One region of the Limosilactobacillus sp. C0001E2 genome, then DNA from elsewhere that is predicted to be linked to it. Evidence: predicted binding sites of a transcription regulator. Region 1 holds the regulator's gene; the other holds the start of a gene.
The links. Region 1 encodes NrdR, which represses ribonucleotide reductase genes. Its sites were predicted from a motif close to ACACNATATATNGTGT; they were not measured.
Positions count from the first base shown of each region.

Region 2: a site for NrdR is predicted at 3,523-3,538, ahead of nrdH (glutaredoxin-like protein NrdH). Genes of this name have one in related genera too.

Region 1 covers NZ_JBWPXC010000001.1:377,893-394,700, forward strand. The annotation lists gene AC1EKL_RS01875 (class I SAM-dependent DNA methyltransferase) at 1-27, opposite strand, end outside; gene rsfS (ribosome silencing factor) at 28-384, opposite strand; gene yqeK (bis(5'-nucleosyl)-tetraphosphatase (symmetrical) YqeK) at 384-998, opposite strand; gene AC1EKL_RS01890 (nicotinate-nucleotide adenylyltransferase) at 991-1,620, opposite strand; gene yhbY (ribosome assembly RNA-binding protein YhbY) at 1,633-1,944, opposite strand; gene yqeH (ribosome biogenesis GTPase YqeH) at 1,962-3,089, opposite strand; gene AC1EKL_RS01905 (YqeG family HAD IIIA-type phosphatase) at 3,082-3,612, opposite strand; gene rplT (50S ribosomal protein L20) at 3,733-4,086, opposite strand; gene rpmI (50S ribosomal protein L35) at 4,139-4,336, opposite strand; gene infC (translation initiation factor IF-3) at 4,357-4,869, opposite strand; ribosomal protein L20 leader region at 4,913-5,047, opposite strand; gene dnaI (primosomal protein DnaI) at 5,102-6,013, opposite strand; gene AC1EKL_RS01930 (DnaD domain protein) at 6,013-7,410, opposite strand; gene nrdR (transcriptional regulator NrdR) at 7,403-7,879, opposite strand; gene coaE (dephospho-CoA kinase) at 7,936-8,526, opposite strand; gene mutM (bifunctional DNA-formamidopyrimidine glycosylase/DNA-(apurinic or apyrimidinic site) lyase) at 8,523-9,356, opposite strand; gene polA (DNA polymerase I) at 9,516-12,179, opposite strand; gene AC1EKL_RS01955 (Bax inhibitor-1/YccA family protein) at 12,290-12,997, opposite strand; gene murC (UDP-N-acetylmuramate--L-alanine ligase) at 13,084-14,394, opposite strand; gene ytpR (YtpR family tRNA-binding protein) at 14,412-15,050, opposite strand; gene AC1EKL_RS01970 (thioredoxin family protein) at 15,188-15,508, opposite strand; gene AC1EKL_RS01975 (hypothetical protein) at 15,666-15,998, shown strand; gene AC1EKL_RS01980 (transaldolase family protein) at 16,092-16,808, opposite strand, start outside.
Region 2 covers NZ_JBWPXC010000003.1:49,157-65,964, reverse strand. The annotation lists gene recR (recombination mediator RecR) at 1-488, opposite strand, end outside; gene AC1EKL_RS04035 (YbaB/EbfC family nucleoid-associated protein) at 490-804, opposite strand; gene dnaX (DNA polymerase III subunit gamma/tau) at 832-2,544, opposite strand; RNA gene ffs (signal recognition particle sRNA small type) at 2,742-2,841, opposite strand; gene tadA (tRNA adenosine(34) deaminase TadA) at 2,878-3,387, opposite strand; gene nrdH (glutaredoxin-like protein NrdH) at 3,656-3,877, shown strand; gene nrdE (class 1b ribonucleoside-diphosphate reductase subunit alpha) at 3,973-6,144, shown strand; gene nrdF (class 1b ribonucleoside-diphosphate reductase subunit beta) at 6,200-7,201, shown strand; gene adhE (bifunctional acetaldehyde-CoA/alcohol dehydrogenase) at 7,514-10,150, shown strand; gene thiD (bifunctional hydroxymethylpyrimidine kinase/phosphomethylpyrimidine kinase) at 10,241-11,062, shown strand; gene AC1EKL_RS03990 (pyridoxamine 5'-phosphate oxidase family protein) at 11,111-11,740, shown strand; gene AC1EKL_RS03985 (NAD(P)H-binding protein) at 12,117-12,968, shown strand; gene AC1EKL_RS03980 (Rrf2 family transcriptional regulator) at 12,996-13,427, shown strand; gene AC1EKL_RS03975 (TIGR01440 family protein) at 13,614-14,144, opposite strand; gene AC1EKL_RS03970 (LacI family DNA-binding transcriptional regulator) at 14,199-15,227, opposite strand; gene AC1EKL_RS03965 (alpha-galactosidase) at 15,417-16,808, shown strand, end outside.

The DNA of each region.
Region 1 (16,808 bases):
GTATTGAGCAAAGGATCCGTAAATCATTTAGTCATTTACCCATTCACTAACGTTCACCAATGGTGCGTCAGACCAAAGTTTTTCTAGATTATAGAAATGGCGAGTTTCTTCGCGGAAAACGTGAACAACAACATCTCCTAAATCCACTAGAACCCATTGAGCAGCATGTTTTCCCTCCACACTACCAATTTCCAACTTGTTGCTATGTGCCATCTCAACAATTGCATTAACAATGGCCTGTACCTGACGATCAGAGCCACCAGTCATAATAACAAAGTAATCGGCCATTGGGCTAATCTGGTCCACTTGGAGTGCCACAATATCTTCAGCACGCCGACCGTCAGCGGCTTTCACAACTTTTTCCAATAATTCCTTACTATTCATTAATTAATTTCCTTTCTATATTTTGGTACCCAAGAATTATACGTATCAATCGTTTTGGGGTAAACAGGCTGTCCTGCGGCAATCAAGTAGTTTAACGTATGCTTGGTTTGATAGGCCACCCCGGCCCCCAAATCTTTTTTCGTTATTCGTCGCGCTTCTTCGACCCCCGGGAAATCACGGCCCGGTTCAATATAATCAGCCATATAAATAATCTGGGCTAACTTGGTCATATACTGACCACCAGTGGTGTGTTGACGGATTGCGTTAAGGATATCTTCATCATGAACACCAAGCTCATCCTTAACCAATTCAGCACCAACGACGCCATGCCAAATCGCGTTACCATACTGAAGTAATTCCGGGGACATTTTACGTTGATGGATCAACTTAACAAAGTCCTCATCTGGGCTTTCTTTTGCATAGTCATGACAGAGCCCAGCAATACTTGCCCTTTCGACATCAACATTGTATAACCGGGCCAGCTCAATCGCTGTTTGTTCAACCCGACAAACATGTTCAAAACGCCCTTTTGAAAGTGCCTGTTGTAAACGTTCAACCAACTCTTCCCTAGTTAATGGTAATAAATTTTCTTGATATGTAATTTGCTTAGTCAATGTATAACTGATGCTCCTTAATATACTGCTCAACTTTTTCTGGCACCATATATTTAATCGAACGACCATCATGAATTCGTTGTCGAATATCACTTGACGAAAAATCAACTTCAGGCACATCCACCCAAATGACCGGATAATCGCTCTTGTTTGCTGCTCCAGTCCGACGAACACCGACAAAATTTACTATCTTTAATAGATCCCGAATCCGGTACCACTTTGGTAAATAGTCAACCATATCTCCGCCAATAATAAAGTAGTAATCCACTTCTGGATGCTGTTGCTTTAATTCACAAATGGTATCGTAAGTGTAACTCACACCGCAACGTTGAATTTCAGCTAATTCAATCCCCAAAAAAGGGTTCTCTTGAATGGCTAATTGAAGCATCTTGACGCGCAACTTTGCCGCAATAGCATCCTTTTTATCAACATGTGGTGGAATCATATCCGGCATCATCAACACTTTATCTAATGCCAAAGCTTTCCCCACTTGGTCCGCAACTAAAAGGTGCGCATTATGCACGGGATTAAACGTGCCACCATAGAGTCCAATTCGTTTGCGTCGCCTAAAACCTACGCGTTGATACTTAACCTTTGGTACCGTTTGAACCGCCGCTCGCAAAACTATCGCCCCTTAAATCTTCTTCACTCTTAACGAAACATTGCGAAATTCTGGTTGGTCAGATTCCTTAAATAGGACTAGAACGCGCCCAATAACCTGAACAACGTCAATGTCACTGTGGCCTTCGATATAATCACGAACCTCATCAGTTGTAACATCAGCATTTTGTAAAATATTAACCTTAATTAATTCACGACGATTCAGTGCACCATCAAGCTGTGCTAGCCATTCTGGAGTTAACCCATTTTTACCCACACTAAAAATTGCTTGAAAATGGTTCGCCTGTGCACGAAGGTATCGTTTTTGTTTTCCTCGTAATTTCAATTGTTTACTCCTTATTATTAAATCATTGCACGCCGGGTCAGAACACGCACTCCTTGGGGAGCCCATCCCGCAACCGCAATTCCAGCTGGAATCGTAATCCACCCTAGGCCTTCATAAACCAGATCCGTCTTTTCGTCAGTAGAAAATTCAAAACGCTCTAATGATGGAATTTGGTCTTTAGTGGTCTTTGTAGGCGGAGTTAGTAAATCACCAAGATGTTTTTCATAGAATTTATCAGCATTACTAAGTTTAGTCCGGTGAAGTTGCAAATTATTATCAAAGTATGCTACTACACCGACCTTAGGACCCTTTAAATAATCAAAACGCGCAATGCCCCCCATAAAAATGGTCTGACCATCAGATAATTGATAGGTGCGAGGCTTAATCTCTTTCTGTGGTGCTACTAATTTTAAATCTTGATCCGGTAGAACATGCGCCATCTGGTGTTGATGAATAATCCCCGGTGTATCAATTAGTTCTTGTCCATCATCAAGTGGAATTTCAATTTTATCTAAAGTGGTTCCCGGAAAACGCGAAGTTGTGATCAAATCTTTGACGCCCGTTCGTTGTTTAATAATTTGGTTAATTAGTGTCGATTTACCAACATTAGTTACCCCAACCACATAAACGTCACGATGTTGTCGATATTTCTCAATCGTATTTAATAGTTCCTCAATTTGGTGGTTCTTTTTGGCCGATACCAAGAGTGTTTCAATGGGCCGAATTCCTGCAATATTAGCTTGTTGTCTGATCCAATCACGCAACTTTGACCGGCGTAGAGAATGCGGTAATAAATCCTCTTTGTTACCAACTAAGAGTACCGGATTATCCCCGACAAAACGGTGGAGACCTGGAATGAGACTCCCATTAAAATCAAAGATGTCTACAACATACACAATCAGCGCATTAGCTTCACGGATATGGTTCAGTAATTGCAAAAAATCATCATCCGTTAATGAAACCGGGGCAATTTCATTGTAATGACGGAGACGAAAACACCGTTGACAATATAATTCGTTGGTTGCTAATCCATTTTTGACGGCCGCCGCAGGAGTATACCCCGGCTCATTTGGGTCCTTAGACTGAATAATTGCTCCACAGCCGATACACCGTAATTCTTCATTAGTTTTACTTTCTTCAGTCATCCAAATCCTCCTGCCATCTTAATTCTGGATATTTTTTCAGTAGATCTTTCATCACAAATTTTTCAAAGAACCGGTTAATCTGGGTATCCCATTTATCAGTATTAATTAACGGTTGTACCAAGATTGACCGTACTCCAGCAATATTAGCGGACAGCATATCTGTCATCAGTTGATCGCCAACCATGACCACCTCATTCCGGGAAAGCCCAAGGCGTTTCCGTGCTGTTGTGATCCCAAAGCTCAATGGTTTTAAGGAACGAGAAACAAACGGTAAATCAAGTTGTTTAACCGCCTTAGCAACTCGTTGCGCACTATTGTTAGAAACAACGATCAACGGAATCCCCGCCTGGCGTAATTCGCTCATCCATTGTCGTAACTCGGGAGTACCGTTTGGATTATTCCAAGCAATCAGCGTATTGTCAAGGTCCGATAACACCGCCTTAATCCCGTATTGTTTTAATTGATCAGGTGAAATATTATAAACTGTTTTTACCATCCACGTTGGTTTGAATTTTGCTATCAATGTCTTACCTCATGTTTCATTAATCAATCTAATTATAACGATTGAACAGGGGTGGTTCAATTAATAAAAAAAGATTAGGGTCACTTCGCTGGGTTCCCCTAATCTCAATAAATTGATGAACTAGTTCAAAGCCTTCTTAGCTTCGTCAACAACCGCTTTAAAACCTTCTGGGTCGTTAACGGCTAAGTCAGCTAACATCTTACGGTTGATGTCAATGTTAGCAAGCTTTAAACCGTGCATTAACTTGCTGTAACTAATGTCGTTCATTCGAGCACCAGCATTGATCCGTGCAATCCATAATTCACGGAACTTACGCTTGTTTACCTTCCGGTCACGGAAAGCGTAAGTGTAACTCTTCATCACTTGGTCCTTAGCAGTCTTAAAAAGACGATGCTTTGAACCAGTATAACCCTTAGCTAACTTCATGATGCGCTTACGACGAGCGCGTGTAACTGTTCCACCTTTAACTCGCATAGTGGTAACCTCCTAGTTTGATTTGTATTGTTAAATTAATTAGCAGTATGCATTACTTCGAAGGAAGCATCTTCTTGAAACGCTTTACGTTAGTCTTGTCTAACATGCTCAGACCACGTAATTGACGACGTTGCTTCTTGGTCTTACCGTGGAAACGGTGACTAGTAAATGAGTTACCACTCTTGAAACCGCCTTTAGCAGTCCGCTTAAAACGCTTTGCAGCAGCGCGATTAGTCTTCATCTTTGGCATAACTATTTCCTACCTTCTCTTTATTTTTTTGCCTTATCAGTAATTGGGGCAAGTGTTAAAAACATGCTCCGTCCTTCCATCTTTGGTCGTTGAACAACGGTGGCAATGTCCTTAGTCTCATCTGCCATCTTTTCAATCATGTCACGACCGATATCCTTGTGCGTGATCGCCCGACCACGGAAACGTAATGAAACTCGTACTTTATCACCCTTGGCAATAAACTTACGAACCCGGTTTAACTTAACGTTAAAATCGTTGGTATCAATCGTTGGGCTCAAACGGATTTCTTTTACCGCTTGAGTCTTTTGATTCTTACGGGCTTCACGTTCCTTCTTTTGCATCTCAAAACGATACTTACCGTAATCCATAATTCGTGCAACCGCTGGACGAGCCTTTGGTGCAACAAGAACCAAGTCTAAATCAGCTTCTTCTGCTAATTGTAAAGCTTCACGCTTGGATTTGATTCCTAATTGATTTCCATCTTGATCAATCAAGCGAACTTCTATGGCACGGATACCGTTATTGACATTCATTCCTTGAGCTATGGCAATACACCTCCAATTTTGATAACGAAAGAACAAGCAAAAAAAGCGAGGTGCATATCACCCCGCCTGAAAATACTAAATCACATTCGTAATCTAGCTTCATTCAACTCGTCAGCCCGGCAACTCTAGTCACCAAGGCGAGAAGCGGGTGCTTCTGCTTTTCTTTCAACAAATACTAGATTAATCAATTCGCTAAACTTTGTCAAGACTAAATCTTATTTTATCCCTTGGCTCGTAGATTTGGCCCCACCATCCGAACCTCACGGGACAAAAAGCGAATCCGTTCCATAATTCGTTGGGCTTTTAACGGCTCACTATTACCGTTATTATCTTGTGCAAGATGGTCAGTTAATTCATCCATGGAAAAGTTTGAGCTAAAAAAGGTTGGTAATTCTTCTTGCATCCGATATTCCAGAATCACTCCCAAAACTTCATCCCGTAACCATGGTGATAATGCATCTGCTCCAATATCATCGAGCATTAAAATGGGGGCTTGTTTAACTTCATCGCGTTCTTGCTCGGTGGTATGACGGGCAATGGACCCCTTCATATTCACCGCAAAGGTTGGAAAATGAACTAGCATACTATTAACTCCCTGATCTGCAAGTTCATTTGCAATTGCCCCTAGTAAATAGGTCTTCCCAACACCAAAACTACCGGAAAGATAGATTCCGGGAACGAAGTTATCCTTTGAGTAACTATTAACAAACTTTACAGCTGCATTCAATGCTGCAGCTCGACCTTCATTATTAGTGTAATAGTCATCGAGGGTGGCATGCTCAATAAATTTTGGCATATATCGCTTATTGACCCGTCGCCGTTTTGCCTGGATTGCCTGCTGTTCTAGTAGTTCAGTGGTTGGAACATAGGTTACATCAATTTGCCCGGCCGACATAACCAGTCGTGGAGTATAACCTGGAGCGACACTTGGGGCACCATTTTGAGCGAGATGTTTTTCATGAACATATTCATATAGTTTTGATCGTCCCCGTTGAATATCTTCGTCAGTTAACCGCTCTCGATTGGTATCTAAAAAGGCTTTAACATCTTGATCAGCAAACACTTCAGAAAAAATCTGCTCAGTGGTTTTTTCACTATTTTGATTCTTTAATAACTTACGTAGTGGTTCCATTAATGGTCACCCCCATTTCCTTGATGACGCTTTTGACGATTCTTTCGTAACTCAGCCAATAAGCGTTTTGACTCGGCCAATTGTTCAGGAGACGCTGACTTGGTCTTCGGTTGGTAGCCCTTCTTTGCCCACTCAGGTAATTTTTCTTTAACTGATCCCTTTCGTCCATTACTATGGAACGAACGTCCAGCCCTTTGCCGTTGTAGTCGAGCGGCTTGATGCCGTTTAATTTCATTGAAAGCATCCACCGAATTTTGCACTCCAGCCCGTCCCCAGTTATTAGCAATCGCATCTGCTAGGTTAGCATTAACCGTTGCCAAACCTTGCTCACCAATAATATACCATAGCAATAAATTAATCGCACCATCGGATAACCCACTTTGTTGGACGAGCCGTTCCACTGTGTATCGTTCGGCAGAACTGACGTAACCATTGGTTTGCTGTTTCAATTGTGCTAAAAACTCCATCGGTGCTTGATTTTCACACTGCCGAATTAGTTCCTGTACATTCTCTGGCAACCCGGTCATTTCTAGTCCGTTAACTGGTTTGTCACTAGTGTGACTTTCTTGCTGATCTGGAGTAGAAACGTGACCAGCATTGCGCGCCCGTTTTTTAAACTCCTCAGCACTGAACTGATTATCAACCATATCAATTGATTGCTCAATCAAACGAGCAATGGCTAACTCATCATATCCATATACCCGGTGTTCAACTAAAATTAGTTTTTGGTATTGATTAACTATTTCAGGATCAATCCCAGCTCCCGATAACTGTTGCGCTACAAAATGTAAATCAAAACCGTCTTTGGGAACCTGATTAGTGGCTACCCGATGACTAGTGGCGTCTTTAATTTGTTTTTGCGTGCGTTTAAGTGCGACATCATCTGCCAGATGGTCTCGATCTGGATGAAACACTGTAAAGAAGGAATGGCTGACATTTGTTAATTCATCGACATCTAAATAATAACCCAATGCCGCAGTTCCTAACTGCTCAAAACGTTCTGGGCCCACCATTTCTAATAATTGGACACTTAGTAATTCATCTCTCATGAACGCAGCTGGAGTTAACGTGGGATGTAATTCAAAGACGGCTACCGCCCCTAATTCGTCAGTCCTGGTAAACGTCTTGATTAACCCAACGGCTTCCAATTGCGAAAGTGCTTCTGTAATCACCCGGATACCAACGTTTAATTGGGATAATAATTTGGTAACTGGTTGGCGATCTGAAATCATTGGGCGTTCCTTTAGTTGATACTGCAATGCTGAAAAAAGCCCCAAAGCATTGGGACTCATTAACGGTAAATAATAATCAACAAAAGTTTGTTCATTATTATTGGCAAAATCGGGGGCAGCACTAACAACATAGCCGGTTTTAGGGGTTAACTGAAAGTTAGTCATTATGATCACTTCGTTTGTTGTTACCAATCATAGTTTGTAATTCACTCATAAAGGCATCCACATCCTTAAATTGCCGATAAACACTTGCAAAACGAATATAGGAAACTTCGTCCACCGCTTTTAATTCGGTCATTACATACTTACCAATTAGCTGACTAGAAACCTCGGTCTCACCTAAACGACGGACTTGACTTTCAACCTTATCCGCAATTTTTGTAAGTTGTTCCATGCTGACTGGACGCTTTTCGGCTGAACGGACCAAACCATTTAAAATCTTTTGGCGATTAAATTCCTGTCTGGTCCCATCCTTTTTAACAACTAACAGCGGGGTTTCTTCGTATCGTTCAAAAGTAGTGAACCGAAAACCACAGTTAGCACATTCACGCCGTCGGCGAATACAAGTACCGTCTTCGCTCGGCCGACTATCAATTACTCGGGAACCATTTTTATGGCAGTGTGGACATATCAAACTACTGCCCTCCTTATACTAGCTTAATAAACAAGCATCATTATACCACATTCATACTACTGAACATTATCCAACCATTGTTGGACTTGTCGTTCGGTTCTAGCAATGGTCGAATTATTATCAATAACTAGATCTGATAATGCTTCTTTAGCCACTAATGGCATCTGACTTTTAATTCTTGATTCAGCCTGTTCCACTGTGAGCTGGTTACGTTTCATTAAACGTTCTAATTGAATCGCTGGTGAAACGACCACAACCATTACTAAATCACACAGTGCATCATAATGTTGCTCAAATAATAACGGTGCATCTAAAAAGATTAATTGGTGATCCGCCCTTTGCAATGCTGTCAATTGTCGGATAATTTCCTGTCGAATCAGCGGTTGCAAAATCTCGTTTAATCTTTGTAATTGATTTGGTGAATCAAAAACTATCTGACCCAATTTCTGCCGATTTAAACGTCCATCACCAGTTAAAATCTTTGGGCCAAAGGTCTGCACAATTTTTTTCAAGCCACTTGTTCCTGGTGCAACCACCTGTCTAGCAACCTGATCAGCATCCACTACTGAATAACCACACCGGATTAAATAATTACTGACCGTTGACTTTCCAGAGGCAATCCCACCAGTAATACCAATAATCATCATTTTTCAATCAATTCTTGACAGTGCGGACAATAAGTTGTACCGCGTTGAGCAACCTTAATCTTAACCATCTTGGTTCCACAACGGGGACACTTCTCGCCACCATGATCATAAGCTTTTAAGTAGTCTTGAAAACCACCGGCATCGCCAAATGCATTTTTATAAGTATGCACAGTCGTCCCCTTATGTTCTGTGGCCGTTGCAATTTCCTTAATAATATTTTCTCGTAACGTCTTAGCTTGTTCATGTGTAAGAGTGTTAGCGGCCTGTTCCGGATTGATCTTGCTCATCCACAATACTTCATCACAGTAAATATTACCAAGCCCAGCAACGTGACTTTGATTCAATAAAAATGGCTTAATTTTTCCACGACTCTTATGTAATATTCGTTCAAAGTAATCGAGCTTAAAGTCTTGTTCAGTTGGTTCAGGACCAATTGTTCGTAGACCACCGTAATTCATCTCTTCACCAGTCGTTACTAGTCGCATCCGGCCAAATTTACGGGTATCACGGTAACACAAATCTGTACCATTCTTAAAATGAAAAATCACGTGAGTATGCTTATCAACCGGCGTTCCCGTCTGTTGTTTAAAATAACTCCCTTCCATCCGTAAATGAGAAATCATCGTTAGGTGGTTAGAAAATCTAAACAGTAAGTATTTTCCACGTCGATCAACATGTTCAATCGTTTGACCAACTAAAGCTTCGCGGAATTCTTCCACATCATTTTCAATTGTTTTCCCATAATTAACATCAATTCCAATAATTTGCTGACCGTCTGCAATTTGGTTTAATCCACGACGAACCGTTTCTACTTCCGGCATTTCAGGCATAATCCCGCCTCCCGAGTTTTTAGAACCATTATAAACTGTTACGGAAATATTGCAAATTACTCAATCTAGCCCAGTCTACAAAATGGGATTGTGAGCATGAAAACGTTAGTGTCTTCTGTCACGATCCCATCTTAAATAACGATTATAATTACCGCTCCATTATTTCAAATCATACCAGGTGTCGCCAACTTTGCTTTCAACTTTCAGCGGTACATCTAATTTAACTGCGGAATCCATCACCTTTGGCACCAATTCTCGCAGTTGATCAATTTCCTCTTCTGGAGCTTCAAAGATTAATTCGTCATGAATTTGCAACAACATTTTAGCTTTTAACCCAGCTTTTTGAAGTTGCTCATTCATATTAATCATTGCAATTTTAATAATATCAGCGGCACTCCCTTGAATCGGTGTATTCATTGCCGTTCGCTCAGCAAATGAACGCTGACTGAAGTTCTTGGAATTAATTTCTGGCAAGTACCTGCGACGATGGGTTAAAGTCTCAACATACCCTTGTTTCTTGGCGCGCTTGACAATATTTTCAATATATTCCTGAACTCCTGGAAATTCTTTGAAGTAACTTTGAATAAATTCGTGAGCTTGTTTTCGGGTAACATGGATGTTTTGTGACAATCCATAGTCACTAATCCCATAGACAATCCCAAAGTTCACCGCCTTAGCCTGCCGTCGCATGTTTGGAGTTACCTTTTCTCCAGGTAACAAGTGGAAAATTCGTCGAGCAGTGCTTTCATGAATATCCTTGCCATCAATAAAGTCTTGCTGAAGGTTACGGTCCCCCGTTACGTGAGCGAGAACTCGCAATTCAACTTGAGAGTAATCACTAGAGAAAATCTTCCATCCGGGTTGGCTCGGCTTAAACGCGCGCCGAATTTTTCTTCCTTCCTCTAATCGAACGGGGATATTTTGGAGGTTTGGATCAACTGATGATAACCGCCCCGTTTGTGTTAAGGTCTGCAAATAACGAGTATGGATCTTTTGATCTGATGAATGAATAACCTTGAGCAAACCAGTGATATACGTTGACTGAATTTTAGAAATTTGGCGATAAATCAAAATATTATCAATAATCGGTGCTTGGCCCTGCAATTTTTCTAAAACCTCAACCGATGTCGAATAACCGGTTTTTGTTTTTTTAATAACTGGTAACTTCATCTTCTCAAAAAGAATCGTTCCCAACTGTTTGGTCGAATTAATATTAAATTCTTCCCCAGCTTCGTTGTAAATGGCTTGTTCTAATTCCGCTAGTCGTTCCTTTAACTTGCTACCCATCTCTTTCAAAGTGGTGGCATCAACGTGCACTCCTGCAATTTCCATTTGGGCTAACACGTGGGAAAGCGGACGTTCAATGTCGGTATACAACGGCCACTGCTCATTTTCATGAAGCTGGTCAATTAAAGGACGTTTTAACTGCTCAATCGCCATTCCTTTTTGAACCAGATGAGTGAAGAAAACATTCTGATCATCGGGGAGTTGGCGACTTTTCCCCTTCCCATAAACTTCTTCATCAGATTGAACTTGGTAATAATCATGTTCATGGGCTAATTGACCCAGATCATTACTGTTATCATTCGTATTTAATAAGTAAGAGACGAGCAAAAAATCAAAACCAACATCATGAAGTTCAATCCCTTGTCGATGAAGGACAACATAATGTGCCTTTGCATTAAACGTATCCTTTTTAATTTGTTGATCTTCTAATAACTCCTTGATTTCTGGTGCCGATAAAAGTTCTGGATCCCGACTAACCCACCAGTGACCCTGCGAGCCAATCACAAACCCCGCCACTGGTGAGACATGGTAATTAGAATCAGGTAATTCCAAAAGGAAGACCATCTGATCTTTAATTTGCTTAAGTTCTGCAAGATTGTCAGCAGTGAGTTCAGTAAACTGGATCTGTTCATTGACCACTGGTTGATGAGTATCTGGAGCTACTTGCATTTTGGCTAAAAATGATTTGAAATTTAGCTTTTTAAATAAAGCAATTAACTTTTCCTGTTGAGGTCCTTGGTAAGTTAGGTCTGCTAGTCCAATTTTAACTGGCGCATCACGTCGAATCCGTGCCAAATCTTGACACTGCCGAGCGATAGCTTCTTCATTGATTAAATTATCCTTCCGTTTGCTCTTCTTCATCTGGTCAATATTTTCATAAATCCCATCTAAAGAACCATACTTACGAATTAAATTCAATGCAGTTTTTTCACCGATTTTGGTTACTCCCGGGTAATTATCTGAACTATCACCCATCAAGGCTTTAACATCAATGAATTGAGTTGGAGTTACCCCGAGTTTCTCCTTCATATATTCTGGCGTAAAGTGTTCGGTTTGGGTGACTCCCTTCTTAGTTACCGCGACGGTAGTATGGTCAGTTGCCAATTGGGTTAAATCACGGTCCCCAGAAACAATTAAGGTTCGAAAGCCCGCCTGATCTGCCTGTTTTGCTAGTGTTCCGATAATATCATCGGCTTCATAATCTGGCAGCTCATAGCTATGCAGTCCTGAAGCTTCTACCAATTGCCGTACATAAGGGAACTGCTCGGTCAATTCCTCGGGTGTCTTTGCTCGGCCAGCTTTGTAGTCATGATATTTAGCAGTCCGAAAAGTAGTTTTACCAGCATCAAAGGCAACTAAAGCCGCATCCGGTTTAAAATTTTCTAAGACATGATCCAACATTAGTTTGAAACCATAAATGGCTGCTGTATGTAAACCATCTTGATTAGTAAAACGGTCGATTTGCGTGTGCATTGCATAAAATGCCCGGAAAACTATACTATTTCCGTCAATTAATAAAAGTTGCTTTTCTGCCATAATTCAACCTCGCTCTCTTTCTGGTACCATTGTACCAATCTTTAACCCAAAATAAAAAGAGGCCGGACTAGAACTAGCACACTAGCTCATTGTCCGTCCCCTAGGAAACGTTAATTCCGATCGCTCATCCCAAAGATTTGTAATAAGGATAGGAAGAGGTTAATGAAGTCCAGGTATAATTGCAAAGCACCTAAAACGGCTAACCCACCAACTGATACTTGTGATCCATAATTAAGATAAATGTTCTTCATCTTTTGCGCATCCCAACCAGTTAAGACTACGAAGATGATTACCGCAATATACGAAAAAACGTAAGAAATTGCAGCGCTTCGTAAGAACATGTTAATCAGACTAGCGATAATTAATGCCACCAGGGCAGCTAAAGCATGACTTCCTGCACGACTAAGATCACGTTTCGTTACTGTTCCATAAATTGTCATCGTAATGAAAACTGCAGATGATGATAGGAAAGCAGCAGCAATATTAGCAGTGGTATATGCAATCGAGATGAGCGAGAACTCAAATCCATAAATTACTGCAATTACCATTAGCATTAGCAGGCTTCCTGCTGGATTCCGCGTAGCACTAAAACTAATCCCCATCGAGAGTGCAATAGGCAAAAGTAGAATTAACCAAACCATTCCACTGTGCTGCGTCGCAAATGCTAATGACGATGCCCGAAATGGAACCATCGTTAAATATGCTACAAATGCAGAAACGATGACCGCAACTGACATTAACCCATACATCCGGGTTAAAAAACTATTTAATCCCGCAGCGTTCACTTCACGACGCGGTTCTTGTGAAAAATTATCCACGATAACTCCTCCTTAAATCAGTAAATTTATAAAGAAATGGTAGCAAACGCCACCATTTCAATCAAGGATTTTTACTCTTTTATAAACTACTTTTTCAATAAACGCGCATATTCATCTTCATACTTTTCAATATCACCAGCGCCCATGAAGACTACCACTGCATGATGGTAATTTAAAAGTTTATTCATAGTTTGCATGTCAATATCTTCACTACCAGGAATCAGCTGTTCAAGGTCCGCGCTAGAAACATGCCCCGCATTTTCCCGAATTGAACCAAAAATTGGGGTAACGAATGTTTGATCCGCCTTACTTAAGGCTTGCCCAAACCCTTTTAAGTACGCCTGAAGCCGTGAATAAGTATGGGGCTGGAAAACCACCACTAATTCCTTGTCTGGATACTTCTGCCGAGCAGCATCGATCGTAGCATTAATTTCTGATGGATGGTGAGCATAATCATCAATAATCGTCATGTCACCCAGCTTACTTTCACTAAAACGCCGCTTAACCCCATTAAAGTTTGCTAACTCTTTTTGAATTGCGGTTAAATCAACATGTTCCATGTAAGCCACTGCAACAACCGCTAAACTATTAAGGACACTGTGTTCTCCGTAAAGATGAATTGTAAACGTTCCTAATTTTTGATCACGATAGTAAGCATCGTAGGTCGATCCTGCTGGTGTCCGCACGATATTTTCAGCCCGAAAATCATCCTGCGAATTGGTTCCATAATAATAAACTGGAACATCAACTTTAAGTTGACGCAGGTTCGGATCGTCACCCCAAGCAAAAATCCCTTTTTTGACCTGCTGGCCATACTGCTCAAATGAAGCACGAACATCATCAATATCCTTAAAGTAATCAGGATGATCAAAATCAATATTCGTCATAAGCGCATAGTCGGGATGATAAGCTAAAAAGTGGTCACGATATTCATCTGCTTCAAACACAAAGAACCGTGAATCTGGGTTTCCGTGACCGACTCCATCACCAATTAAGTAACTTGTTGGTTCAACATTTGAAAGCACATGTGATAGTAATCCGGTGGTACTAGTCTTACCATGTGCCCCGGCAATACCAACAGATGTGTTACTCTCAATGACTTGTTCAACCGTTTGTGGGTATGTTTGAATCGTTAGCCCCAGTTCCTTGGCGCGAACAATTTCTGGATGATCATCACCAAAGGCATTCCCTTGAACAACGATCATCCCCTTCTTCAAATTAGCCGGATCAAATTCATGAATCTGAATTCCCGCCTTTTCTAGAGGATCCTGCGTGAAAGTCTCTTTAGTAATATCTGAACCTTCAACATGGCTGCCAAGATCATTTAACACCCGTGCTAGAGCGGCCATTCCTGTCCCTTTAATCCCAACAAAATAGTAACTTTTTTGATTATTCATATTAGTGTTCCTTTCTGTTAGGCGAATAGTTGATTACCACGATTAAAATCAAACGGTGCACCATTTGCAGCGAAATCATCATCAAGAATTAAACATCCCGGCTTGTCAGGAGCATTTTTCAATCCCAATTCACGTGGGGTACAAATCATTCCATCACTTTCTACTCCCAGCAATTTACCAGGCCAAATCAATTTACCATTAGGCATCATTGTACCAACCGTTGCAGCAACGACTTTGATATTTTCTCGCAAATTAACTGATCCACAAACAATTTGGCGTTTTTCACTCCCAAAGTCGACCGTTGCAATGTGCAAGTGATCTGACTTCGGATGATCAATCATTTTTTCTACGTAACCAACTTGAAAATGGGGCTGCGTAGCTGGTTCAATCAGCTGCTTAAAACCAGCTGCCGTCAAATGAGCATTAATCTTGTCAATCTGATCAGCATCTAAGTCAACATTACCATTCACTGACTTTAGTTCTGGTAATAATTCACTAGCCTGTAAAATATTGTAACCTAATAATTTACCGTCCTCGTGATTGCTAATTTCAACAACACCATTTTTGGTTTGTTCACTTTGGTCACCATTGCCAGGTGCAACCATTAACACTAAAATATCGCCCATTTCATGGGAATTATAACTTGCGATTAGCATCTCTTTTAATCATCCCTCTAAGTTTCATTCTTCTTTTAATATTCACAGATTAGATTGTACCATAACCGCCGTAATCAGTAAGCACTAATTACAAAATAAGGGACCCGGCATCATCACGATTACCCAGTCCCTCATTTTTATGCTAAACCCTTTAAAAAGTCTTCAACCTGTTCCTTCGTTTTACGATCCTTATTAACAAATCTGCCAACTTCTTGGCCGGCCTTATAAACCACAAAACTTGGAATTCCCATAATCCCTAAGTCAGCCGCCAAGTCAATATTTTCGTCACGATCTACTAGTAGGAAAGTATAGTCATTAAAATCTTTTTCAATTTCCGGCATTGCTGGTTTAATGAAATTACAATCAGGACACCAATCAGCTGTAAAAAATAGAACATAGTTGCCATCAGCAACTCGCTGATTTAATTCATCTTGGGTCATCTTAGGTAAACGTTCCATGATTCCATCTCCGTTTCTCTTATTTTATGTAAGTAGATTTTACCACATCCGTCGATGTTTCGGCAACTTCGCTTAACCACTAATCGATTTTCTTGCTGAGTACGTCTAAAATTGTTAAAATACAATTTAATTTAACGACATAAAGAAAGTGATTAGAATGAATAACAGCAATAGCACATATCGGCCATTATTCCTTTCCGCAACGTTAGGAATTTCCAGTGTTGCCGGATTTTTATTAGGTAAACTATTGGGTAAAGGACAAATTTCCCCTGTAACAATATTACATGAAACCATTGATGCCTTTAAGAAAGAAGGGACCGTCGAAGGAAGTTGGATTGACCACCAACCACATTCTTACCAACGGTTTGCAACTAAAGCTACCGTTTACCGTGGTGGTATCCAGCGGCGTGAAGATGACCAATTAGTAGATTATCGATTCATTGCCGATGCTGATACTGGTTCGATTTTAAAAATAACACGTGCAAACTAATATTTTACGTCTAAACGGGTTCGAAGACTGATAAGTAACTAGTCTTCGAACCCGTTTGCGTTACTTTTTTATTAAGGAATGCTAATAACTAATTTAGACCAGTACGGCATCATCTAAGATACTGAAGCCAAGGGTTTTAATATCTTTGTCAAAACCATGCACGGTATCTAACGCCACATCATCAGGCGTAAATGACCGGCGTTCATTATACTTTTGCAGGATTACCGGTGGCACTGTGATAATATCTACGCCAAGTTGTTCAGCTTGCGTGATGTTATAGACTTCTCGGGTCGAAGCCCAGAGTGTTTGAACATTGTCAAAATCATCCGCCATCTCAACAGAATTCTTAACAAAATCAATCGGATCTGCTCCTGTATCAGCAACCCTACCAACAAATAATGAGACAAATGCAGGTGATCTTGAACAGAGGGCTGCCAATGCTGCTTGAACCTGTAATTCGGTCGTAATTGCTGTTACGTTAACTTTGATCCCATTGGCCGATAATGTATGAATGAGTTCCGTATTATAATTGCCCTTTAGATTAATAATTGGAATTTTTACATATACATTTTCACTAAGGCCGGACAAGATTTCCGCTTCACGCTTCATTTCATCTGCAGTTTGTCCAAACACCTCAAATGAAACACAGTAATCTGGAAATTCCGTAACCACTTGTTTAGCAAATGCCAAATAATTAGTTACTCCAGCTTTCTTCATTAATGAGGGGTTGGTTGTAAAACCACTTAAATAATCATTTTTTACCATTTGGCGCATGGCTTTAATATCTGCACCGTCTGAGTAAATTTTAAT
Region 2 (16,808 bases), on a different contig from region 1:
GGCTTCAATAACTTAGCCAAGTACTGAGCAGTTGTTTCCCCATCCATTGAAGCATTGGTAGCAATAATTACTTCCTTAACTTCTGAATGCTTTTTTAAACGCTCAATTAATGATGGAATGTTAATATCCATCGGACCAGTCCCTTCACTTGGAGAAATTGTCCCGTGTAATACGTGGTATAAGCCATGATACTCATTCATCCGCTCCATGGCCATTACATCACGCGAATTTTCTACCACCACAATGGTCGTTTGGTCGCGCCCCTGATCCTTACAAATTGGGCATGGATCGTCTTCGGTAATGTTTCCACAAATAGAACAATAATGAAGATCCTCTTTAACTGATACCAAAGCCCTAGAGAAATCTTTAACATCGTCTTCATCCATGCCGATTGTATAAAAAGCGAGGCGCGTTGCCGTTTTTTCACCAACTCCGGGTAATTTCATGTAACTCGCAATCAACTTAGCAATTGGTTCTGGGTACTGCATACTACATTCCTAGTCCTTTAGTGTATTTGCCAAGTTTTTGCTGCGTTGCAGCATCCACTTTTTGGAGGCCATCATTGACCGCTGCCACAACTAAGTCCGTCAACATTTCAACATCGTCAGGATCAACCGCTTCCGGCTTGATTTGTAAGTCAACTAACTTTTTATCACCAGTAAACTTAGCCTTGACCATGTCATCTGGTGCAGTTCCAACAAATTCTTGTGCTGCTAAATCCTTTTGCTCTGCCATCATCTGCTTTTGCATTTTTTTGGCTTGCTTCATCATTTGTTGCATATTCATTCCGTTCATTCCGCGCATTGTTTTATTTCTCCTTTATTAACATTATTAATCGTTCTTAATTTCCACATCACCAGTTCCAAAAAAATTTTCCGCTTGACTGGTGATTTGATCATGTTGCTTTTGCTGACTCGTCTTTACTGGATCTTTTACTTGAGTGGTCGACTGCTTTTTAAAATAGCCCCGATCTGCCAAAAAATCATGCCGGATTTGTGGCCATTTGCCACTCGGGACAAACGCAACATGCCGTTCACTACCGGTAATCTTTTCCAGCCCTTGATTGACATCATCAGCCAAATTCCCGACTGACGCTTTTTGAAGTAAAAAACCATTATCAAACGCTACCACAACCCCATCCGGGCTCGCTGCAACCGGCTTAGAAAGTTCAATCAGTGACCGATAAGCTGGATTCAGCAGATTTAAAATATCTGGCCACATATTTTGTAAATCAACTAAATCTTGCTTAGTAGCATGATCTAATATTTGGTAAACCTGTTCCAGGTTAATCCGCACTGGTTGACCAGTTGGTGCCGACTTTTTAGGCTGTACTCGAGGCTGATTAACCGGTGGAGCCTGCTTTGATAACTTTTGCACCACCTGTTGCAAAGATTGAACCTGTTGCTTCAGCTGATCAATTTCTTGTTGATCGGCAGTCACAGTTGTCGATGGTTGCTCACTGCTAATTTGACTCAATCGAATCGTTAATACTTCCAAATAAACATCTGGATGGGTAGTAAAACGCATTTCATCTTGAACTTGATTTAAGACATCAATCATCTGGTAGAGTTGTTGAGCATTAGCTAACTGGCTAAGTTCTTGAAAGTCCGCTTCTTTTAACCCTGTTGCTGCTATTTCAATTAGCTCCGGTGACTCTTGGTACAACAACAAATCACGAATAAAGGAAATTAGATCCTCAATAAAGCGTTGTCCATCTTTTCCTTGACCCAAAATCTGGTCCATCGTCTTCAAGGCAGCCGGGCCTTCATGGGTAGCAACCTGTTGAAAGTACGTTTGTAGTAGCTTTTTGGTAACACTTCCAGTTACCAGCAAAGCATCATCTAATGTTACATCATCATCGCCAAACGATAAGGCCTGATCAAGAATACTAAGTGCATCCCGCATTCCACCTTCAGCTGCATTCGCAATCACCCATAAGGCCTTTTCTTCATACTTAAATTTCTTTTGATCCAAAATATACTTCATTCGGTCAAAAGTATCCTGCGGTGAAATCCGATGAAAGTCGAACCGTTGCACCCGGCTTAAAATTGTTAACGGAATTTTATGTGGTTCAGTGGTCGCCAAAATAAAAATAACGTTAGCTGGTGGTTCTTCTAAAGTCTTAAGTAGCGCATTGAACGCTCCCGTCGATAACATGTGGACTTCATCAATTATGTAAACCTTATAATCTGCTTGAGTGGGCGCATATTTAGCCTTATCACGAATATCACGGATCTCTTCCACACCATTATTAGAAGCGGCGTCAATTTCAATGACATCGTTTAACGTTCCGGCAGTAATTGATTGACAAATCTCACATTCGTTACAAGGTTCCCCATCTTTTTGATGGTGACAGTTAATCGCTTTGGCGAAAATTTTGGCTGCCGAAGTTTTACCAGTTCCCCGGGGCCCAGCAAAGAGGTAAGCATGACTAATCTGATTGGTAATAATCGCATTTTTTAACGTCTGGGTAATGACTTGTTGTCCAACAACATCAGCAAACCGCTGTGGTCGCCAAACCCGATACAATGCTTGATAGCTCATAAATTTCCTCCTTGATGAACAAACTTCTGCTAAATATTATACTAGGTTTTACTCACGGGATAAAAGCGAAATCTTGACTTCATACAACAAAAATAACCAGGAGGGGGCAATGTTCCCTCCTCCCGTACAACTCTACTATATAGTGATTTTTTTGAATCTAAAAAGAAAGGGACTGGCAATTGCCAGTCCCTTGAGTTAATTGCATATCAACTTAGAGCACAAAACACATCAAACTTAGTGCTGCTTCCTTCCGGATCTGACACGGTTCGTAAGCGTGTCCTTGCCCTAAGGCCTTACGGCAATAAATATCATACACTATTTCTTAAGTAAAAACTAGTCTTGTTCACGGTTTCTTTTTCGTTTTGCTAATTTTTTTCTTTGGCGAATTTCACGAAAAAAGTGTTTTAACATCTGACTGCACTCATCCTGTAACAACCCTTGATGAACCGTCACTTGATGATTTAGTCGGGAATCATTCAGTAATGTATATAAACTATTGACTGCTCCAGCCTTTGGATCCGGTGCAGCGTAATATACTTGGCGCAGACGTGAATGAATGATTGCACCACTACACATAATGCATGGCTCCAAAGTAACGTAAAGATCGCAGTCTTCTAATCGCCAACTATGGAGCGCATCACAAGCCTCCATGATTGCCAAAATTTCAGCATGGTAAATACTCTGCTGATATTTCTCACGCATATTATGTCCCGCACCAATAATTTGTCCATCTTTAACAATGACCGCCCCAATTGGGACCTCGCCTAACAACTCTGCCTGGTGGGCTTCATTAATGGCCGCTCGCATAAAGTCTGCCGGTTCCGTATAATCAAACATCTCCATACGTCACCTCCAAACAACAATTTGTGGTCCATTTTCTTTCTATCATACCTAATTTTAAAATAAAATCGACTGTCAATTCAGTCATTCCTCTAAAATTAATTTACAAAAAAGTAGAAAAACGAAAACGCTTTACCACCACCATATATGGTGGATTAATAAAACTAATAACACAATATCTGCTGTTTACACGTTGATTTTTTACCGAAAAAAGCTATACTAAGAAACATCAATTACAAGATTTAGATTAATCTTCGGGAGGATGAGAGTGATGGTAACTGTCTTTTCAAAAAATAATTGCGTCCAATGTAAAATGACCAAAATGTTTCTCAAACAACATAATGTTAGCTTTGTCGAACATAATATTGATGAACAACCAGAATTTATTGAACGGCTTAAAGCTGATGGCTTTCGTGCCACACCTGTGGTTAAGCTTCCTAACGGCGATGCCTTTTCTGGATTTCGTCCTGACATGCTGAAACAACTTGCCTAAGGGTTTCAAGCTTAACAGGCACCGGTAAATATACAGTGCCTGTTTTATTTTTGCTATTTTTAATCAACCTAAGAGATAAGAGAGTGTGTGAATTTATGGCTTTATCAGACATCGACCTAACCAAAGTTAAATACTTTGATTACAACAACGAAATCAATATTCCTAAGAATGGTCAAATCCAATTAGACAAAGATAAGTTAGCATTAGACGATTTTATTAAAAATAACGTTGAACCAAATACTAAGCACTTTGCTTCTGTTCAAGAACGACTAACGTGGCTAATCGACCATGACTATCTGGAAGAAGGATTCATTCGTCAATATCGTAACGAATTTATTGACAAATTATATGACTATTTAAAATCTAAGCACTTCCATTTCCACTCATTCATGGCAGCATATAAATTCTATGCTCAGTATGCTTTGCGGACAAATGATAAGGAATATTACTTAGAGAATTATATCGATCGAGTAGCAATGAATGCACTTTACCTCGCTAATGGAAATGAGGACTTAGCGATGGACTTAGCGCATGAATTAATTAATCAACGTTATCAACCAGCTACCCCCACCTTCCTTAATACGGGGCGTAAACGTCGGGGCGAATTCGTTTCCTGCTTTGAAATCCAAACCACGGATAATATGAATACCATTGGTCGGACCATTAACTCTGCCCTCCAACTGTCCAAGATTGGTGGTGGTGTTGGTATCAACTTAACTAATCTGCGAGAAGCAGGCGCCCCAATTAAAAAGATTAAAGGTGCCGCCAGTGGTGTGGTCCCAGTTATGAAACTTTTGGAAGATGCATTCTCTTATTCTAACCAACTGGGACAACGACAAGGCGCCGGAGTTGTGTACCTCAGTGTCTTCCACCCAGACATCGTCGAATTTCTTGGTGCCAAAAAGGAAAATGCCGATGAAAAAATTCGAATTAAGACTCTTTCACTAGGGGTTACCGTTCCTGATAAATTCTATGAACTTGTTGAAAACGATGAGGATATGTACTTGTTCAGTCCTTATGATGTGGAACGGGTCTATGGCGAACCATTTGCCTACGTTGATATTACTAAAGAGTACGATAACCTGGTCGCTAACGATGAAATAACCAAAAAGAAAATTAATGCCCGCGACCTCGAAGATGAAATTTCTAAACTACAACAAGAGTCTGGTTACCCATACATCGTTAATATTGACACTGAAAATCGTGCCAATCCGATTGACGGTAAAATCATCATGAGCAACCTTTGTTCTGAAATTGCCCAAGTGCAAAAGCCTTCCGTCGTGAATGATGATCAAACCTACCAAGAATTAGGGACGGATGTTTCATGTAACCTAGGTTCTACTAATATTGCAAATATGATGGAAACTCCCGACTTCGGTAAGTCAATTCGTGCTATTACCCGTGGTCTAACTCATATTTCTGATATTGAAAACCTTGACATTGTCCCATCAATCAAACGTGGAAATGCTCGTTCTCATGCAATTGGACTTGGCGCGATGGGATTGCACGGTTATCTCGCAAAACACCACATTCAATATGGTTCTCCGGTTGCCCTAGAATTTACCAGTGTCTACTTCATGTTATTAAACTACTGGACGTTGGTCGCTTCACATGAAATTGCCGTTGAACGACATGAAACGTTTGCTGATTTCGACAAAAGCGCCTATGCGGACGGTTCCTACTTTGATAAATACATTACAAAAGATTGGGGACCACAATCAGAAGCTGTTCAAGAACTCTTTGCAGGAATCTTTATTCCATCGATTGATGATTGGAAGCAACTAAAAGCAGCGATTATGGAAGACGGTATTTATAATGCTTACCGGCTTGCGGTAGCGCCAAACGGATCCACTTCTTACATTGGCGATTCGACTTCCAGTCTTCAGCCGATCATCAATAAAATTGAAGAACGGCAAGAAAAGATGATTGGTAAAATCTATTATCCAGCTCCGTATCTAAGCAATGACACAATGCCTTATTATAAGTCTGCTTATGATACTGACATGCGTTCAGTGATTGATACCTATGCAGCTGCTCAGCAACACGTTGACCAATCGCTTTCCATGACACTTTTTATGCGTTCCACCATCCCTGAAGGAATGTATGAATGGAAAGACGGTCGCACAGATAAGATGACCACTCGGGATTTAAACATCCTTCGTCACTATGCTTATCAAAAGGGTATCAAATCAATCTACTACATTCGGACATTTACTGACGATCAAGACGAAATTGGTGCTAACCAATGTGAGAGTTGCGTAATTTAGTCAACACGATATAATTACTAAGGATTTAATCGTTTTATTAATAAGGAGATAACGAATGAAAATTAAAAACTATCAGGCCATCAATTGGAATGAAGTTTCCGATATGATTGACAAAGCCACCTGGGAAAAGTTAACCGAGCAATTCTGGTTAGATACCCGAATTCCTGTTTCAAATGATTTAGATGATTGGCGTGAATTAGACACCGATCATCAATGGACCGTTGGCCACGTTTTCGGTGGTTTAACCCTTCTAGATACCCTTCAATCTCAAGCAGGATTAACTGCCTTGAAAGAGGATGTTAAAACGCAGCACGAAACCGCAGTTTTAAATAACATCCAATTTATGGAATCAGTTCACGCTAAGTCTTACTCCACCATCTTCTCCACCTTAAATACTCCAGATGAAATTCGCGAAATTTTTGACTGGTCAGATAGTGAAGAATATTTACAAAATAAAGCTGTTAAAATTGGTAATATCTACCTAGACGAAAGTGTTGACCCTCTGAAGAAAAAGGTTGCAAATGTCTTCTTAGAGACGTTCTTGTTCTACTCTGGTTTCTACACTCCACTCTACTATCTTGGGCATAATAAGTTGAATAACGTTGCCGAAATCATCAAATTGATTTTACGGGATGAATCAGTGCACGGAACGTACATTGGTTACAAGTTCCAAGTTGGTATGCGTCAACTAACCGAAAAGCAACAACAAGATATGAAAGATTGGATGTATAACTTCCTTTATGAACTATACGATAATGAAGAAAATTACACCCACCTACTTTATGACCAAATCGGTTGGACTGACGATGTTCTAACCTTTATTCGTTACAACGCTAACAAGGCCTTAATGAACCTTGGTCAGGATCCATTGTTCCCAGATACTGCATCGGATGTTAATCCAGTCGTGATGAACGGAATTTCAACCACCACTTCTAACCATGACTTCTTTAGTCAAGTTGGTAATGGTTACCGGCTCGGTGCAGTTGAAGCAATGAACGATAGCGACTACCATGTCAAAGATCCTAATGCTGGTAAAGATCGCAATTCTCGTAATTAATTATGATTGCTAACCGCGACATTAATTGTCGCGGTTTTTTTATACCTGCTCATAGCTGCAACAATATTTATTTTTTAATTTTTGTTAGTCGTTTCACAAACTATACCGAATTTTAGTGTAAACGCTATCATCAGCATCGGCATAGCCTTTATATTTCTGACTCTTTTGTTTACCATAAAACCTTGTGAGAAAGTTGCTTTACCGGTCTTGTGTTTTTATTCACAATTACTATTTACATTTCAAAAATATTTTGTATACTGTAATTGTTCAGTTATTAACAAACTTTTTCAATAACAAGGGAGAATTATTATTATGGCTGATTCAAAAAAGAAAGTTACCGAAGCAACTGCGACTGATCAAGCTGCGGAAGCAAAAAAACAAATTGATGATTTAATGGATAAGAGTGAAGTTGCTTTTAACGAACTACGTAACTTTACCCAAGAACAAGTTGACCATATCTGTCAAGCCATGGCCCTCGCTGCTGAAGAGCACCACATGGAACTGGCAATGGAAGCTGCCGAAGAAACTGGCCGTGGAGTTGCCGAAGATAAGGCCATTAAAAATATCTACGCTAGTGAATACATTTGGAATAACATCCGCCACGATAAGACCGTTGGCATTATCAAAGATGATGATGAAAACCAAACTATTACCATCGCCGACCCACTAGGGATCATTGCTGGGGTGGTTCCAGTTACTAACCCAACTTCAACGGTTATTTTCAAGTCAATCATTTCTTTGAAGACGCGGAACACGATTGTCTTTTCGATGCACCCACAAGCATTAAAAGCCTCTATCCACACCGCCCAAATTCTTGAAAAGGCAGCTGAAGAAGCAGGTGCCCCAAAGAATGTAATTCAATGGATTACTAAACCTTCACGTTACGCAACTGTTGACCTTCTCCAACACGAAAAGACAGCAACCATCTTAGCTACTGGTGGTCCAGGCCTGGTTAAAGCTGCTTATAGCTCTGGTAACCCAGCATTGGGGGTTGGCCCTGGTAATGGTCCCGCATATATTGAACGGACAGCCAACATTCCACGGTCTATTTATGACATCGTTCTTTCAAAGACCTTTGATAATGGGATGATTTGTGCTTCAGAAAACTCCATCGTGGTTGACGATGAAATCTACGATCAAGTCAAAGCTGAACTGAAGAAATGGAATTGTTACTTCATTAAGCCAGACGAAATTGATACTTTCACCAAGGGCTTTATCGATCCTAAACGCCACCAAGTTGCTGGACCAATCGCCGGTCGTTCCGCAAACGACATTGCCGAAATGTGTGGTTTGAAGAACGTTCCTGCCAATACCAAGGTATTAATTGCTGAATACGAAGGAGTTGGTGACGACTACCCACTTTCTGCAGAAAAACTATCCCCAGTCCTAACCATGTATCGAGTTCACTCCCACAAAGAAGCCTTCGATAAGTGTAAGGAACTTCTGCATTATGGTGGTGAAGGTCACACGGCCGCTATTCACACAACAGATGACAGTTTAGCAACTCAATACGGGTTAGAAATGCGGGCTTCCCGGATTATCGTAAATTCACCTTCTGCACTCGGTGGGATTGGTAACATCTATAACAACATGACCCCATCATTAACCCTGGGAACTGGTTCATATGGTAAGAATTCCGTTTCGCATAACGTTTCTGACTATGACCTCTTAAACTACAAGGTAATTGCAAAACGGCGTGAAAACCGTCAATGGGTTAAGATTCCCCCAAAAGTTTACTTTCAACGGAACTCATTAAAGGAATTGCAAGACATTCCAAACATTAACCGGGCCTTTATCGTTACCGGTCCAGGAACTGTTAAGCGTGGTTACGCGCAACGGGTAATTGACCAACTTCGTCAACGTCCGCTGGAAGCACACTTCCAAGTATTTGACGAAGTTGAAGAAGATCCATCAACTGATACTGTCAACAAAGGGGTTGCGTTAATGCGTGACTTCAAGCCTGACACAATTATTGCCCTTGGTGGTGGTTCACCAATGGATGCTGCAAAGGCAATGTGGATGTTCTATGAACACCCAGAAACTAGCTGGAATGGGGTTAAGCAGAAGTACTTGGATATTCGGAAGCGGGCTTACCAAATTGGTAAACCACACAAGGCTCAATTCATTGGGATTCCAACCACTTCTGGGACTGGTTCTGAAACTACTTGTTTCTCGGTTATCACGGATTCTAAGACCCATGTTAAGTATCCATTAGCTGATTATGCCTTAACTCCGGATATTGCGATTGTTGATTCACAATTCGTTGAAACTGTGCCACCAAAGACCACTGCTTATACTGGACTAGATGTCCTTTGTCACGCTACTGAATCTTATGTTTCAGTAATGTCCACTGATTATACTCGTGGTTGGTCACTTCAAGCCATCAAAGGGGTTATGGAAACCTTGGCAGCTTCGGTGAAGGGTGATCAAGATGCCCGGCGGCGGATGCATAACTACTCAACGATTGCCGGAATGGCCTTTGGTCAAGCCTTCCTTGGTATTAACCACTCCCTCGCTCATAAGATGGGTGGTGCCTTTGATCTTCCTCACGGTCTTTGTATTGCAATCGCCCTTCCCCAAGTAATTCGCTTCAATGCTAAGCGCCCACAAAAGTTGGCAATGTGGCCACACTACGCTACTTACCATGCCACAAAGGATTACGCAGACATTGCACGGTTCTTAGGATTAAAGGGTGACACTGATGAAGAATTAATGGAAGCCTACGTTCAAAAGATTATTGAATTAGCTCATGAATGTGGTGTAACACTGAGCCTTAAGGCCAACGGTGTTAGTCGCAAAGACTTTGACAAAGCCGTTGATAAGTTGGCTGTGTTGGCTTACGAAGATCAATGTACTACTACCAACCCAGTTGAACCATTAGTAAGTCAACTGAAGGAACTCTTAGAACGTTGCTATGATGGTACTGGTGTTGAACCACAAGACAAATAGTATAAATTAACTATTCAATCCGGAATGTCGCTTGGCATTCCGGATTTTTATGTTATGGTAATGGTGGAATTTTAAGAACGGAGGAAGCTTATGAAACAAGCATTAACAATCGCCGGCTTCGATTCAAATGGAAGTGCCGGCTTAGCTGCAGACCTACACTCATTTTATGCGGCTGGAATCTATGGTCACGGTGTTTTAACTGGGGTCGTAGCGGAAAATGCAACAACAATTACTGCATCTACCACTATGTCGCCTAGTTTTATCAAAGAAGAATTTGATGACCTGGCCGAATTTCACATCACAGCTGCTAAAACTGGAATGCTGGCCAATTCAGCTATTATCAAAACCGTGGCTAACTGCTATTCCGCGACTGCCTTTGGGCCCTTAGTTGTTGATCCGGTCATTATCACTAAGCGCCACAATCGACTCCTTAGTGACGACGCCTTTGTGGATTTCCGTCATAAATTAATTCCGCTAGCCACAGTATTAACTCCTAACTTTACCGAAGCTGAAGAACTTCTTGATCACGACTTTAGTAATCGGGATGATATCGTGGCAGGTGCCCACCAGCTCCAAGCGATGGGTGCTCAAAACGTGGTAATTAAAGGTTCCCATGATCAAGCCCAGCCGCTTATTCATAATTACGTTCTCTTGGCGGATGGTACCGATTTTTGGATGAACAATCGGTTTGTTAAAACTAATAAAGTCAACGGGGCTGGCGACTCCTTCTCGGCCATCATTACTGCAGAATTAGCAAAGGGGCAGCCTGTGGTCAACGCGATTAAGCGGGCTAACCAATTTGTAGATGTCGCTATTCACCATCCGCTGGCAGTTGGTCAAAACTTTGGCCCCATTAATCACTGGGCGGGAGAAAAAGCGCTCACTAATGACAACGATTCCATAGATGGATAACCCAAAATTTGTTACACTTAAATTAACTAATTCTCTTGGAGGTTCATTATGAAAGCCGATACCTATTTTGATCACGAACATATTAATCAAGTCCTGGATGAAATGGAAGTTTTAGTAATTGGAATGCATGATGGCGAAAGCATTTATCAAACCCCCGTTCATTTTGGCTATGAGGAAATCGACGGTCAATATACGCTTTGGTTCCATGGTGACGATACCCACACCACCGGTCGATTATTGGCTGCTGATCCCCACGTTGGTTTTGAACTGGATGGCGGGCAAAAATTCCGCCTTGTACCAAAGCATTTCCATTACAGTGCTGAGTTTAAGAGTGTCATTGGACAGGGAATTGTAACGAAGGTAACCGATCATCAGGAAATGCTACACGGTCTCAATGTCATGACTGACCATTATATCAAAGAACACCCCAAATTTACGGAACGGATGTTAGGTAAAGTGACCGTCTGGCGGCTTGATGCTAATAAGATTTCTGCACGGATCCACATTCCTGCGGGGCTCAAAGACATGCAACCAGGAGAAAAATTATCTGGTCCAGAAACCGTTTATGGTGATCCCAATACGACAGTGGACTTAGATGCCCTTGCGAGCGCATCACAAAATGCCGACTATTCAGATGTCTATACGGACGATCATTCCAACGATGAACCATCTAAATAACCATTCATAGTATCTAAAAATGCGGAGGTACTGACAAAATCAGCTCTTTGTACCATCCTGATGAAATATTTTGAGGTCAGCTTAGGCAGTGAAACTGCTTAAGCTGACCTTTTTTGCTTTAGATTTTACTATACGGATTAAGTGCCCTTTCAGAGAACAATTTCCAGACCGCTTCTAAATAGTTGTTGGTTTAAAAGTATCACGTTTTTAGGAGTACATTTACAGATTTTTGCTATTGATTGCTTTTTTACTCATTTATTAGCTTTCAATGTTTTGATATAAATCCCGTTTTTATATTAACTTGTTGATTTTAAAAATACACGTGTTATTATAAATACTGTCGATTAAAACTTTACTCGAAAGGAAGTCTTTTATTATGAAAATTGCTGTTACTGCTGCTACTGGTAACTTTGGTCAAGCTGCCGTTAAAATTCTCAATGAAAATATTAACCCTGATAATGTCGTTGTTATTGTGCGCGATATTGAAAAAGGTAAGCAACTGTTTTCCAATAATGAAGTACGGCAAGGAAATTATGATAACAAGGAAAGTATGATTAACTCGCTTAAAGGAATTGATCGAGTTCTCTTTATCTCATCCCAACCCGGTGGCGCCGTTCCCCGTAGCACTGCCCAAAAGAATGTTGTTGATGCTATGAAAGCCAATAACATTAAATTTGTCGCTTACACTAGTTTTCCTAATGCGCAAACTTCAACCAGCGCTTTAGCCCAAGATCACCGAGAAACAGAAAATGCCATCAAAGATGCCGGGATCAACCATTCTTTCTTAAGAAATAACTGGTACCTTGAAAATGAAATTGTCTTCCTGCAAAGTGGTGCTTCAAATAATGATGCAATATACTGGGCAAACAATACTGCTGGATGGGCTCTTGAACGTGAATATGCTGAAGCTGCCGCAAAAGTTGTCATGATGGATAACCCAAAGGAAGTTTATGAACTCGCTGGTGCTCCACGCTCCTACGAAGATTTAGGACATGCCCTCCAAAAAGCTACTGGCAACAACTTTGCTATTAAACAAGTAACTGCCAAAGAATATACAAAGTATCTTGAAAATGCCGGAACTGACCACGCAACTGCTGAACTTTTCTCCTCCTTCCAAGCTCCAATTGAAGATGGTACATTAAGCGAGCAAAGCAATGATTTTGAAGAAGCGTTAGGTCATCCACTTGCATCAATTGAAGACGATCTTAAAGAAATTCTTGCGCGCTAAAAAATTTACAGGTAGAATTAAACCGTCATGAAGTATTCTCATAAATTAAGTGATGCTGTTCATATTCTTAGCTACATTGATATATATCAGAATAATGATCTTTCAAGCAAAGCTATCGCAACTAGCGTTGAATCTAATCCCAGTGTTATCCGTCAATTAATGTCTGATTTACGCAATGCAGGACTAATTGAAACGCACAAAGGATCCGCCAAGCCCTCTTTAGCAAAAAATTCAAGTAAAATTTCATTATTAGATATTTACCAAGCAATTAACATGGATCATCGGATCTTACATGTTGATCCTAAAACTAACCCCCATTGCATCGTGGGTGGCAATATTCAAAATGTCCTTGATCATATTTATAGTGAGATTGAATTGCAAGCCTTTACTAAAATGAGTAAGGTATCTTTGCAAGATATTATCGATGAAATAATGGAACAATCCCAAAAGAATCGATAATCTTCAAACCCAGGGTTTAATAATCGTAGAAACAGATTTGCGAGTGCATACACATAACAAATACAAAAGCCTTCAGCGAGGTCCTAAGTTGCTGAAGGCTTTTTGCATGTCATGGCGAGGGTTGTTCGATTCAACTCCTTCGCCTTTTCTTTGTTAGTTAAAGGGATCCCACATGTACTTTGCACGCTAACCACCAATCAGTTTTGGCCGCGAACGCAAGTAACGAGTGTGGGCTTGACCAACAGTATTAATCGTTGTTCGAACCGGAATTTGAACTGCCTGAACGTGCATACCAATGTCGCAATCTCCAATGTCCATTCCTGCCTGAGCAGTAATGTGTTCAACTTCCACCGGGTCATCGAATCGTTCAAATGCAGCAATTTGGGCCGATCCACTGGCATTTACTGATGGATAAACTGTCACAATCTCCCAACCATGATGTTCTGCTACCTGACGTTCCACCGTCAGGGCCCGATTAATCTCCGCACAGCCCTCAACCGCCAAATTAATGCCCCGGGGTGCCAAAATGTCCACTAAAGTATTAACAATCGTTCGTCCGACATCTACTGACGGTGCTCCGCTTAGCTTTACTCCTGCCACTTCACTCGTCGAAATACCTAAAACAAAAGTATCCCCTGCGTGTAAATTAGCTACTTTCAGCAACTCCTGCACTCCCTGGGTCACCTGCTGCCTAACTTTAGATAAATCAACTGTCATGATCATCACCTCATGAATATTTTACCGGATTTAAAACCATTCTCGCAACCATCATTAATTATTTGAGACTGTGCTTTCTCTGGCCACCAACTTTGATGGTAGGACCACTTGCCACGGCACCGTCCGCCGGTTGCGCCACCGATCAAGCAGTAGTCTAACTGCTGCCCGCCCCATTTCACTACTTGGTGCGTGAACTGAAGATAATGAAGGCACTAAGTAAGACGCTACTTGTGAATCGTTAAAGCTGACTACCTCAATATCTTCAGGAATTACCAAGTGATGCAATTGAATGGAACGATATGCACCGATCGCTAACTGGTCACTAGCAACCACCACGGCGGTTGGTAATGTATCATTGTTCAACAACTCCTCCATCGCCTGGTATCCCTCATGAGTACTCCAATCGGTCGTTAGATTTTTGGATCGCAAGTGGTGAATCTGCATCCAATTAAGATAGGCCGTAGTACGAATATCAGTAATCTGCTCACCAGTGATTCCCGTCTTCTCCATCTGATTAATTGCTCCGCCAATGAACGCGATTTGGCGATGCCCCTGTTGGTAAAGCATGTTCAGCGCTCGTTCGGTTTCGGCATGGTAATTATTACGAACAAGATCAAATTGATCAAAATAACGGTACTCATCCACGACCACCAAATTACGGTTGCAACGGTAAACACTATTCAAAAAGCGCTCACTAAACGTACCAATGATGATCACCCCATCAAACTTGCCTACCGTTTGATAGTCAAAATCAGGATTCGGGAACCGCACAAAGGCCCCAATTTTAATTGCCAGCGTGGCTGCTTCTTCATGAATACCCTCATCAATCGTCGCAAAATACAGGTCTCGGGTCTCCTGACTACTGGTTAGTGAACATAACACAATCAGCTCCCGGTCTCGATGGGGAAGTGATTGCACCATTTCACGATGTTCACGCGGATCGTAATGAAGCTTTCTGACTACCTCCATAACCCGCTCTCTCGTGGTTGAACGAACCGAAAACTTTTTGTCCTGGTTTAATACCCGGGAAACCGTTGCTGGAGAAACCCCCGCTTCTTTTGCAATATCACGAATACTTGCCATTTATCTTCTCCTTAGGCTCTTTTGTTTATTAGGATAACACTAAATGTTTACTAATAAAATAGTAAACGTTTCATTCGCCTTTACCACACCGTTATCGTCATTCTGTTTCATTTCACAAGTTAAAGAAAGCGTTTACTGTAAGCGCTTTTTATTTTACTCTTGAACCATCAAATGAAAGGGAGTTAGCTTATGATTACTTTTGACGAAAAACAACGGGTCTTTAACCTGAGTAATTCTTCAATTTCTTACCTTTTTTCAATTGAAGAGGGCGGCCTATTAAGCCACTTGTACTATGGGCCGAAGATCCGCCATTACCATGGCGAACGTCGCTATCCACGGGTTGATCGGGGGTTTTCTGGTAACCTGCCCCAATCAATGGATCGGACCTATTCTAAAGATGATTTACTTCAAGAATATTCCGGTAATAATACCGGAGACTACCGGCTGCCAGCCATTACCATCAAGGGAGCTGATGGCGCCCGCTTAACTGATTTCCGCTATGATTCCTACCGGATCCTTTCTGGTAAACCAGCCCTCCAAGGTTTGCCTTCATCATACGTTAATGACGACGATGAAGCACAAACTTTGGAAGTAACATTAAAGGATGCCACACTCGATGTGGAATTAATACTGGTTTACACCATCTATCAAGATCGGCCAGTAATTACCAGAAATGCTCGTCTGAAAAACACTAGTAATCAAGCAATTGAAATTGATAAAATCGCTTCGCTTCAACTCGACTTACCAAAGCATGATTACGACCTTGTTTACTTACCTGGCCAATATGCGTTAGAACGACAAACCCGGCGGATTAATCTCCATCAAGGGATTTTTGAAATTTCTAGTCGACGGGATTCTAGCTCCCACCATATGAATCCATTTGCAGCTTTAGTCGACCCTAACACGGATGAATTTAATGGTAATGCCCTCGGAGTACTGCTGGTGTACTCCGGTAATCACCAAATCTCAATTGAACGGGATCAAATTGATCAAACCCGTTTAATTGCTGGAATTAATGATTTTAACTTTGCTTGGCATCTTGAACCGGGAGAAGAATTCCAAACTCCCGAAGCCATTACCGTCTTTAGTACGAAAGGTCTTAATGTCATGTCGCAAGCATTCCACCACTTACTGCGTGAACGGATTGCCCGTGGTAAATTTAAGTACGCTGACCGTCCAATCGTTATTAATAACTGGGAAGCCACTTTCTTTGACTTTGACGACCAAAAACTTGATGAAGTCGTTAAAGAAGCGCAGCCACTAGGCATTGAAATGTTCGTTCTTGATGACGGCTGGTTTGGCCACCGAAATGATGATAATTCATCACTCGGTGATTGGTTTGTTAACCACGATAAGGTTAATCTCCAACGGGTTGCTAAGCAAACGCATGACGCTGGAATGAAATTTGGCCTTTGGTTTGAACCAGAAATGGTTTCGGTGGATTCAAAACTTTACCGTGAGCATCCAGATTGGGCCTTAGCAGAACCAGGACGGGGATCAACTCTCTCCCGGAACCAATTAGTACTCGACTTTAGTCGTCCAGAAGTTGTTGATAACATCTTTAATCAGATGTGTCAGATT